3 regions of the Candidatus Accumulibacter cognatus genome follow, and region 3 is predicted to be linked to each of the others. Evidence: riboswitches for the same ligand, from Rfam matches in the RefSeq annotation. Region 3 holds a riboswitch; each other region holds the start of a gene.

Region 1 (3,393 bases), on a different contig from region 3:
CGGGTTCGCATCCGGATAACCAGAGGATGCGCGTGAGAATCCAGTCTCGCTGCGGAAATCGTTCGGCAAGTTCCTTGCCATAGATCTCGCCAGTCGGCCGGCGGGCGGAAAAAACGGTGTTCACAGCTTCGCCGGTACCAATCTTGGCGCGGATCAGGTGCCTGCCGCGCGGCGTGCAGAAACTGCCCGACACTTCCCCCGGACCATTTTTTGCGGTGGACACCGGATAGCAACGCAGCACCTGTCCGGAGTCGTCGGAGAGGGTCAACGTCTGTCTTCTGATGGAGATCTCGATGTGCATGCTCACTCGCGGCTACGCCGTGCTGCAAAAAACCCGGACAGCAACTGCCCGCATTCGTCGGCCAGGACGCCGCCGACGACCGCTGTGTGATGGTTGAGGCGCGGTACTGCAAAGAGGTCGACGACACTGCCATGCACACCGGTCTTGGGATCGCGCGCACCGTAGATCAGCCGGGCAATGCGTGCCTGCAGCACCGCGCCGCCACACATCGCGCAAGGTTCAAGCGTCACGAACAGCTCGCAGCCGGGCAAACGGTAGTTGTGCAGATTGCGCGCGGCGTCGCGCAGGGCGGCGATTTCGGCGTGCGCCGTTGGATCGTTTTCGCCGATCGGCGAATTGAAACCGCGTCCGACGATCACCCCATCACGAACCACCAGCGCGCCAACCGGGACTTCGCCGAGGCATTCGGCGGCTCGCGCCAGGGAAATCGCCTCGCGCATGAAAAATTCGTCGTTCATCGATGGCATTCTACTGCAGCACAGAGGCAGGCTGCTGAGAATGCCTCGATCTGAAACCGACGACATCCCCTGACGAAAGGCGAGCATTGGTACCCAGCGACCGCTGAACGTACTGCTGCGACCCCTTCACCGCTCGCCAATCCATTCGATCAGAGAACCGCAGTGTTCGTATGCAGGCTCTCTTGATTCAGCATCAGCTCCTGAGCCACTTGCGCAGCATGTGGTCGAAAACGATGAAAAGAATCATGCAGGCCATGAGAGCGAAGCTGGCGTTGGCAAACCCGTCGAAAAACTGGGGCGAGGCAACGGGCGATGCTTCCTTGATCGAGTAATGATACGACGCGCCCGCAGCCGACAGACTACGTTCTGCCACCTGTCCGTAGGCTTCCTGGATATTCGCCGCCGCCAGTTTCATGGTCTCGGTTCCGCCAGGAGTTTCGATCGTCGCGATATAGGTTTTCATGGTTTCCTCAGACTCTCAACGCATACCATACATGGCATCAGAAGTGGTCAGTGTTGTTGCGCCATACAGTCGGCATCAATTCAACAAGGCCGTTGCTGCCCTCTCTTACGAGAGCCATGTTTCAGCTGTGGGAAGGAAACCAAGTACCCGCACGAATGTGCCTGGAGCGAGGTAACCCAGCCACCCTCCTGTCATTCCAGGTTAGGGTCTGCAGCTTTGCGTCCGGAGCTTTCACCCCGTTTGCCATTTGTCTCGTGAAGCCATTATATGTCTGGACCGCAAACCTGCCGTGAAAATTCTCACGCACGCACGCAGGTAATTACTTGCTCAACAAGCCCATTCGTCCAGGGCCAACACGATGCCACCTTCCCCGAGCGCCTGTTCACCTACAACTACCGGCTCTACGACCGCTATCGTCGCCCGGTCGCCAGCCTGGCCGTGCTGGCCGATGACCGCGAAAGCTGGAAACCCACCCACTACGGCTACCAACTGTACGGCCGCGAGGTCGGCATCCACTTCCCAACGGTCCAGATCCTGGACTACGCCCGCCAGATCGAAGCCTTGCTGGAAGATCCCAATCCCTTCGCCCTGGTCACTGCTGCGCACCTGTTCACCCGCAGAACGAGGGGGTGACCTGGAACAGCGGTACGCGGCAAAATGGCAACTGGCCAAGCTGCTCTACGAACGCCACTGGGACAAGCAGCGCATCATCGATCTGTTCGGCGTCATCGACTGGCTGATGCGATTGCCGAACGAATTGGAGCAACGACTTCTGCAAGAAGTCTACACACGGGAAAGGAACGTCACCATGCCCTACATCACTTCTGCCGAACGCTTTGGAATTGAAAAAGGACGACAGCAGGGACTGCAGCAGGGGCTGCAGCAGGGCGAAGTCGCCCTGCTGCAGCGCCAACTCTCGCGCCGGTTTGGTCCCCTGCCTGACGCTGTCCGCGACCGACTGACCAGCGCAAGCATCGATCAATTGGAAATCTGGGCGATCAGGGTACTGGATGCCGAATCGTTGAACGAAGTCTTCGATCAGCGAGAGTAGCCCGTAGCCCGGATGGAATGACAGTGAATCGAAACTGGGGAATACCGCATCTCAAACCACCCTGCAACTCGTCAGCGGTTCCGCCTGACGAAGGAAGACGGGGGGATCATGAAATTTTATCAATGCGTTATTTCAAGACCTCGCTGCCTGCTCTCGCTGCCGAACATCTACCACGGAAAAAGCACATGACCACGGTTCAGATCACATTACCCGACCAACTTTCACAGGAAGCCCAGCGCGCTGGGCTGCTGTCGTCGACCCAACTGGAACGTTGGTTGCGCGAGCAACTCAAGATCCAGCGCATCGATGAATGGTTTGCGACAATGGACCGCATGGCATCCAGGAGCGAGCCGATCGTGCTGAAAGCCCCGGTAGGGGCGGGAAGAGAACATTGCACGGAGTTTAAAAATCCGACAGCCGGAATCAGAATGCTCGGGGGCTGCCATTCAAGTGGAGTAGGTTGGGCTGAGGTACGAAGCCCAACAGCCAAGATGGTTACCCTGGATCGTTGGGCTTCGTACCTCAGCCCAACCTACGGTCTACGGGCTTTTGCCGCCCGTTCCGCTCGGCACGGGGAAGTCCCTTTCATTCGTCATTAGCACTCATCATGGTGTTGCGCGGGCTATTTTCGGCACTATTGCTTGTCACAAGCCTATTGGCTTTCATTTTCGGAACGTATATCGCGCTCAATACAGAGTCTCCTCCAATCATGCGGCGTCTTCATCACACTGCATTGGTTGAGGAAGCATCTGCTTTCGTAAACCACCATGCCGCTCATCATGGCCGCATGCCCACGACCAAAGAATTCGAATCATGGGCTATTCGCAGATGGGGAGAAGATTTCTACTTCAGTTACTCCAGCCCTTCAGACGCTTCTCAAACGAATTACACGTTTGAATTTCTGGAGGGCGATTGCAGGGTTAAGTGGAGGCTTGACCTACCCGGCATGGTTGAGGTCTCGGCAGCCGACTACTTTCTTGCGGGAAGTCAGCTATCCGACCTGCTCCTATTCTTCGGCATTGGCTTAGCAACACTTCTGGTTGCCGTAGTGCTTGTGTTATAGGCGGAAGTGGGTCACACACACGGGGTCTTGAAATCACGCATGCGTGATTTCAAGACC
Region 2 (3,393 bases), on a different contig from region 3:
GTATTCGCCGTCCTTTTCCCGGATGACATGGGTGCCGGGACCGGCCAGCGTCTGCAGATCGAAATCCTTGGGCAGTGATGCCGGCAGCGCAATGCCAGTAATGTCGCGCCCATCCATCCCAGCCTGGCGCGGGATTTTTTTCACCAGACGCAGGCCGGCAGCGACCTGTGGGTAACGCGTTTCGAACTGTCGCAGATCGACCCGATCACCAAACAGCCGCCGCGGTGCGTTATTGCGGTGCAGCCCAGGGGCCAACTCGACGATTTCGGCATCCTTGCCGGGGACGTATGGCCGGTTGAGAGCGACCACCCGCTGTTCCGGTTTGTCGAGTTCGATGCCTTCACACACGGCTGCGACGTCGATGCCGAAACGCACTCCCTTGGCCCACGCCGCGGCGATGAATTCATCGATGTCGAGGTAGATGCGTGTCTCGGACGACTGCTGCCCCTTGGCAGAATGCGCAGGGTGATTGCCCTGATCGATCAGGGCCAGATCACCCTCCGCGTCGCAATACAGCGGTTCGAACAGATAGGACGCTTCGCCAGGGGTTATCTTGCAGGGCTTGTAGAGCGCCTGGCGCTCTGCCCGGAAAGCTGTGATGTCGGCAGCCAGGAAAATTTCCTCGTCGGCATCGTCGTGACGACCGATAAGATCGTCATAAAGCAGGGCCAGGAACTGTGGGTAATCCAGTCCCCGAAAGTACAGGCCTGAGGCGACCACGCGGTTAACGAAATCAGCAAAAGCCGTCGCCGATTCGAGTCGCGCGCGCCGGACGTACAAGCCGTTATCATGCTGAACGACAAATCCCGAGAGTGCGATCTGTCCTTCCTCAAGGTCGGCCAGGTTGCCGATGGCACTTTGCGGTAATGGTGGCATGACGGCACTCGCATCCAGGTTGGTGATTGAGACCCCCAGTTCTTGCGCCAGAAGCGTAACAGAAACTGTTGGCTGCGGCACCTTGTCTGATGAGTTTGTTGCCTGACAGTTCCCTGGCATTCGTTGCCCGTCAGCCTTTGGACGGCCGATGCGTTGGTCTGCGCTGCGTTTTGGTCTATCGATATATAATGACTGATGAGTACCAGGGAAGTGTGCCAAAATACATATAGTTTGCTTGTTGGTTCATGTATGTTCACATGAGTTGAATGGCAAACGGGACGAAAGTCCCGGACGCAAAGCTGCAGGCCCTAACCTGAAGTCCGGGAGGGTGGCTGGGTTGCCCTATGCCGGAACGCCTGTTCCGGCATCTGCTCCGATCCGCCGTTGCCTAGTGCTTAAATCACTCACGGGAGGATCTCATGCAAGAACGGGAGGATCTCATGCAAGACCGATCATCAAAGATGCTTCCTGTCGGCCCTGCCCCGCTGTTTATTGCCGCCGTTGCCGGCGGTCTGCTGGTCTGGAAGAGTGAGATGCCGCTGGCCGTCGCTCTTGTGTGGACACTGGCTCTGCTGGTGCTTGCCGCGGGCGCCTCTTATTGGGAGCGTCGTGCGATCCGGATCGCTGTCGACCAGTCTGCCGCCAAACACGTCCGGACCGAGGCGGCGCAGCCGGCCATCACCCCCTATACGAAGAGCCTGCATCAGGTGGCTGCCGCTTCACTGGTACGCTGGGCCGAGCATATCGCGATCGCACGCCGACAAACCGAGAACGCGGGCAACGCATTGACCAGTGACTTCGCGGCCATTCTGAACCAGTTGGGCGTCATGCTCGATACCCGCGACCGTGAAGCAGCGGCTGGCGTGGTCGCGGTGATCGAACGGGCACGTAGCGAATTGGCTTCGATGCTTGACCGTCTCAAGGACGCTTTCGACGCCCAGAAGCCGATGCTCCGTGAATTCGAGAACCTGGCGGAAGTGAGCGCCGATCTCAAGCGCATGGCCAGCGGAGTTGCCGAGATCGCCAAACAGACCAATCTGCTGGCGCTCAACGCGGCGATCGAAGCAGCGCGGGCCGGTGAGACCGGGCGTGGTTTTGCCGTCGTTGCCGATGAGGTGCGCAAGCTCTCGGACCAGTCGGGATCGCTTGCCAAGCAGATCGGGGATAAGGTCGAGACGGTCAACGCGGCGACCGGGTCAGCGCTGCTTTCCGCCGGCCAAATGTCACGCCAGAACGAGTCACTGATGGCCAGTTCGGACGCGACCATGGTCGCCGTACTGGAACGATTCCGCAGCGTCGTGCAAGGACTCAGCGATTCGTCGCAGCACATGGCAGAAGGCAGTCAGAGCGTCCGCGAAAAGGTCGAAGCGGTACTCGTGCATCTGCAATTCCAGGATCGTATGAGCCAGATTCTGAGCGCGGTTTGCCAGGATATCGAGCGTCTTCTGGCGCGCACACGTGCGGAAGAGGCACGCATCGCATGCGGCCAGACACCGGAACCTTTCGACGTGCAGAAATGGGTTGCTGAACTCGAACAAACCTATACCACGCTCGAACAGCACGACACGCGACACCCGGCTGCACAGGGACAGGTGGCGGCGAGTGAAATCACCTTTTTCTAACCTGGACAATGGGAGATCGACATGGGCAAGACCATCCTGGTCGTCGACGATTCCGCTTCGATGCGGCAGGTCGTCAGCATGGCGCTCAAGGGCGGCGGTTTTGAGGTGATCGAGGCCTGCGATGGCAAGGACGCGCTGGCCAAACTGATGGGGCAGAAGGTGCATCTGGTGATCAGCGATGTCAATATGCCCAACATGGATGGCATCACCTTTGTCCGGGAAATGAAAAAGAACGCCGCCTATCGCTTCGTTCCGGTGATCATGTTGACCACTGAAGGCAATGAGGAGAAGAAGAAGGCCGGCCAGGAGGCCGGTGCCAAGGCCTGGGTGGTCAAGCCTTTCCAGCCTCAGCAGATGCTGGCGGCGGTTTCCAGACTGTTGATGATGTGAAGTGGCGATGAGCCTGGTTATCGAGCGCAGCGGGAAAACGGCACGGCTGACTCTGGACGGAGAACTGACCATCTATGAAGTCGCCGGAATCAAGGCCGAACTGGCGGAGGTCATGCACGGTATCGACGAAATCGAGATCGATCTGGGCGGCATTGCCGAGATCGATACGGCCGGTCTGCAACTGATGCTGATCGCCAAACGCAATCCGGGCAAGCACGTGCGCTTCGTCAATCATCCGCCGTGCGTTCTGCGCCTGATCGATCTGGCCAATCTCGGCGGCATGCTGGGTGATCCCCTGTTCATTTCGGCGACGGAATCGGCGAGGAACATGCCATGAACGACGCCGCCAAAGACCTCGCGCAGGCACTCGGAACCTTCATGGAAGAGGCCAGGGAACTCCTCGCCGAGATGGAGGCAATCCTGCTGCGTGCAGAGGACGGCAGCAGCCTGGAAGACGACCTGAACGCCCTTTTTCGCTGCGCGCATACCATCAAGGGCTCTGGCG
Region 3 (3,393 bases):
GCCATGCCAAAGCCCATGCCCCCCTGCTTGACATCGCGCTCCAGGCGGAAAAACCCCACCGCCCCGGCAATCTGTGCATCGCTCCCGGCCGCGGTCGTCCGCTTCGTTTTGTCCCACGTCGACAGGACATGGAACATGGCGATGATGCCAATCAATCCGATCGCCACGCCGACCAGTACCTCGGTCAGGGTGAAGCCCCTGCCAAAACGCATCGGCGCAATCTCTTGCGCCAGAATGCGTCGCAGCGGGGAGTCAGTTGACATAGCTCACCAGGGTGTAGTGGCGCACCTTGTTATCCGAAGGTGTCTGCCAGCAAATCGTGATGCTGACCTGGTTATTGTTCGCAGGAACCACCTTGATTTGCTGTCTTCCCGCGGTGGAGCCGGGCAGCGGGGAAGGCTTGTCGGTAGGCATCAAGGTGGCGACCCAGTCAACAACCGCCGGCATGGTCGAAGCCGACCCGGTGAAAACGCAGTTGTCCCCATTGCTGAAGTGCTGGTAGTTGTTGAGGGAGCTTGCGCTCACCACGGACATGACTACTCCGTTGATGGTTTCCTGGGTCCGGTCGACTCCGGTCCAGATCTGGCTCAAGATTCGCTCGGCCAGATTCATCGCCTCGGTGCGATACTGTGCATCGGCCTGCACGTTGACTGCCGTGGCTCCCAGCGCCACCATCGACAGGATACCCAGAGAAAAGATCAGGATGCCGATCAGCGCCTCCAGCAACACGCTGCCGGCTTGAGAACGTTCAAGAGTCTTCATCATGGACATGCCCTCGTATCACCCGCTGCTTTTTGAGCTGCGGTCAGGCCGGGGTCGCACAGGCGAGCCCCGCCACCCGTGGTTATAAAAACATTCAGGCAGCGTATCGGGCCACCATCCGCATGGCAGGCCCCGGCAGCCGGGTTGGTGAAGGTGTACACCGCGGTAGACGCCAGGGTGGTTCCACCGAACGGAGTGAACACGAGATCATGCCCACCGCTACTGTCGTTCACGCTGCTGGCGATCACGATCGAAGCTGGCGTCTCGGCGGGAAGGAACGGCGCGGAATTGCTGTTCAGGCGAATGGCTTCGCTGCGGGCCCTCTGCAGATCGGCAAGGACCGTTTCCGCAGCCGTCCGCAGACGGACATTTCCCATATAGGTACTGAGAGCCGGCACGCCAAACGCCAGGAGAACGCTCAGGATGGTAATGACCACCAGAACTTCTACCATGGTGAATCCACGCGAACGGCCCAACATCGCTCAACACCCCCCGGCTTTATTCAGCGCAAAGCAGGTATTCGGACTCGGGAGAGTCCAGCCACTCGGCAAGGCAACCGTGCTTTTGCCAGCCGCTGTAATCCGGTATTGGAAGCCCGCCATGCTGCTCTTCCCGGTGGCATCCACCTGATAAGCCGCTGCGCCGAGACCGGAGCACGTAAACGTGAAATTGCTGGTATTGGCCGGCAAGGGTGCCACCGTGCCGGCCACACAGGCCCCAACATAGGTTCGCTCATCGAGGAAATGCTGTTGCATCCTGACCTCCATACTGGCGAGCGCACCAACCGCCTCGGTAATGCGCCCCTTGGTCAGATAATCGATGTAATTTGGAACGGCAATCGCCGCAAGAATGCTGATCATCACGATGACGACCATCACCTCGATCAGGGTGAATCCGGAATTCGCTTTCATATTGTTGGCCAGAGCTGCTTAAATGGTAAGCATGAGGGCAAGCTGCCGAAGGGTATGCTTGAATCAACGGCACGCAAGCCGCCCAACTTGAGGGTGGAAACCTTGCAAATTGTGGCGTGGATGGCGGCGAGCCCACCGACTTCACCCAGTCGCCCCAGCAACCGGGCCACGTGTGTCCGCACTTCAACAGGCTGCTGGAAACAATCAGGACCGGCAATCGAGCGATTGCCACAGAGGGAGCTGCTTACCTTGTCGAATCGAAATGCCATCGCTGGTTTTCCTTGTCGCTAGCGCAAAAAAGACGCACGGTGTAGCCGCAAAAACTGCGGGCTGGCACAAGGTCAACCGTTGGGCAGGGATGAAACTAGTTGGAGATCCGACGGGCTGGTGGTGAATCGACTGCGACCAAGACTGGGGAATTTGTCCGGAAGCTGTCTCCGTTAGCCTGGCGGCCCCGCCATCCTGGGAAACATGCTGTTTCCGTTAGATCGGTGACTTTGCGTCCCCGCCTTTCGACGGGTTTGCCTTTTTCAGTGAGACTATGGGACTTAGCATACACTTCAAATTTCAATAATTCAAGCCTGTTTCTGATTTCGGTGGAATGCCGCTCCAGCTGGCCAGCAGCTACGAGCGCAGTTTGCCAAGCGCCTCGCGCAACGGTTTGATTCCTGGGTGGTGCCGGAGTGGGCGGAACTCGTCGGCGATCAGCCCTTGAGCGATGTGCTGTCCAAGCTTGCGATAGCTTTCGAACTGCGATTCGTCGAACCACTGATCGAGCGTCGACACGTGCGGAAAATCCTGGTGCTGGGATTTGTACTGCAACAGGTCGACCGATTCATCGTCAGTCAGCGACGGCTTGATGTAATACAGCAGGCCTTCGGCGGCCGGGCGCTCCTCGGTCTCCGGGTAGTGGATCAGACCGATCGCAGAGTGACAGGCTGACACGCTGCTGGCATCGGGAATGATGCTGCGAGGGTCGATGTCGATCTCGACTCCGAAGTCTGTTCGACACTTGCGGACCGCGTTGCCGAGATCCTCGAAGGTATAGTCGCCGTCCTGAGAGGCGTCGGAGGCGATGATTACCCGACAGCGCCGCCGGACGAGTTCATAGAGTCCGAGGTTCTCGAAATGGCCACCGTCGCTGAGGTAGACCAGATCCTTGCGGTCGGAGGACAGACCAAGCAACTCGAGAAGCAGCATTCGGCCGCTAAAGCTTCGGGAGTCTTTGCACCAGCATATCGGCTTGCGCGGATTCGGCAGCCACCAGCCCAGCCGGGCGTTGAAGACGGTCATCAGGAAAGCGGTGGCGGCATTGGTATGGTAGCCCCAGTTGGGGCTCGCCGCCGCGCCGGAAATCGTAATGGCCATCGCCAGTGGCAGACGTTCTTTCCTGCCGACAGCCTTGACGGCGAAATCGTCGGTCTTCTGGAAAGCGTCGATGCCGCGTTCGCCGAACGCCAGTCGGTAGCCACAGTGGAGTGGGCTGAAAAGGAACGATGCCGCCTTGCGTTCCTGCCAGCCCAGGCGGTCGGTGGCCCCTGCGACCGGATCGTGAGTGATGTTGAGTGCACAGTTGATCAGCGGATAAGGCCGCACCCCGGCCAAGTCACAGAGCAATGGCGAATCCTTGTCGGTCATGCCGGTGTACAGGTTGGGCCGGCGTTTGCTGTTGGATGCCCCGAGGTAGCAGCGCGCGAGCCGGTTGCGATAAAAGAAATGC

The links. A riboswitch is a leader RNA that binds a small molecule or an ion and turns the genes downstream of it on or off. The one in region 3 is predicted to bind cyclic di-GMP.
Region 1: another riboswitch for cyclic di-GMP. It lies ahead of AW06_RS09975 (hypothetical protein); the one in region 3 lies ahead of AW06_RS05435 (type IV pilin protein).
Region 2: another riboswitch for cyclic di-GMP. It lies ahead of AW06_RS13705 (methyl-accepting chemotaxis protein); the one in region 3 lies ahead of AW06_RS05435 (type IV pilin protein).

What each region holds. Positions count from the first base shown of each region.
Region 1 covers NZ_JDST02000051.1:2,574-5,966, reverse strand. The annotation lists gene AW06_RS09985 (L,D-transpeptidase) at 1-301, opposite strand, end outside; gene tadA (tRNA adenosine(34) deaminase TadA) at 304-759, opposite strand; gene AW06_RS09975 (hypothetical protein) at 953-1,222, opposite strand; cyclic di-GMP riboswitch class I at 1,390-1,477, opposite strand; gene AW06_RS20350 (hypothetical protein) at 1,490-1,855, shown strand; gene AW06_RS09970 (DUF4351 domain-containing protein) at 2,031-2,273, shown strand; gene AW06_RS09965 (hypothetical protein) at 2,396-2,872, shown strand.
Region 2 covers NZ_JDST02000071.1:21,444-24,836, forward strand. The annotation lists gene AW06_RS13700 (flagellar assembly protein A) at 1-876, opposite strand, end outside; cyclic di-GMP riboswitch class I at 1,135-1,221, shown strand; gene AW06_RS13705 (methyl-accepting chemotaxis protein) at 1,338-2,498, shown strand; gene AW06_RS13710 (response regulator) at 2,520-2,888, shown strand; gene AW06_RS13715 (STAS domain-containing protein) at 2,896-3,225, shown strand; gene AW06_RS13720 (chemotaxis protein CheA) at 3,222-3,393, shown strand, end outside.
Region 3 covers NZ_JDST02000024.1:22,080-25,472, forward strand. The annotation lists gene AW06_RS05420 (PilW family protein) at 1-263, opposite strand, end outside; gene AW06_RS19950 (hypothetical protein) at 253-765, opposite strand; gene AW06_RS19955 (prepilin-type N-terminal cleavage/methylation domain-containing protein) at 762-1,241, opposite strand; gene AW06_RS05435 (type IV pilin protein) at 1,245-1,673, opposite strand; cyclic di-GMP riboswitch class I at 2,118-2,209, opposite strand; gene AW06_RS19960 (patatin-like phospholipase family protein) at 2,298-3,393, opposite strand, start outside.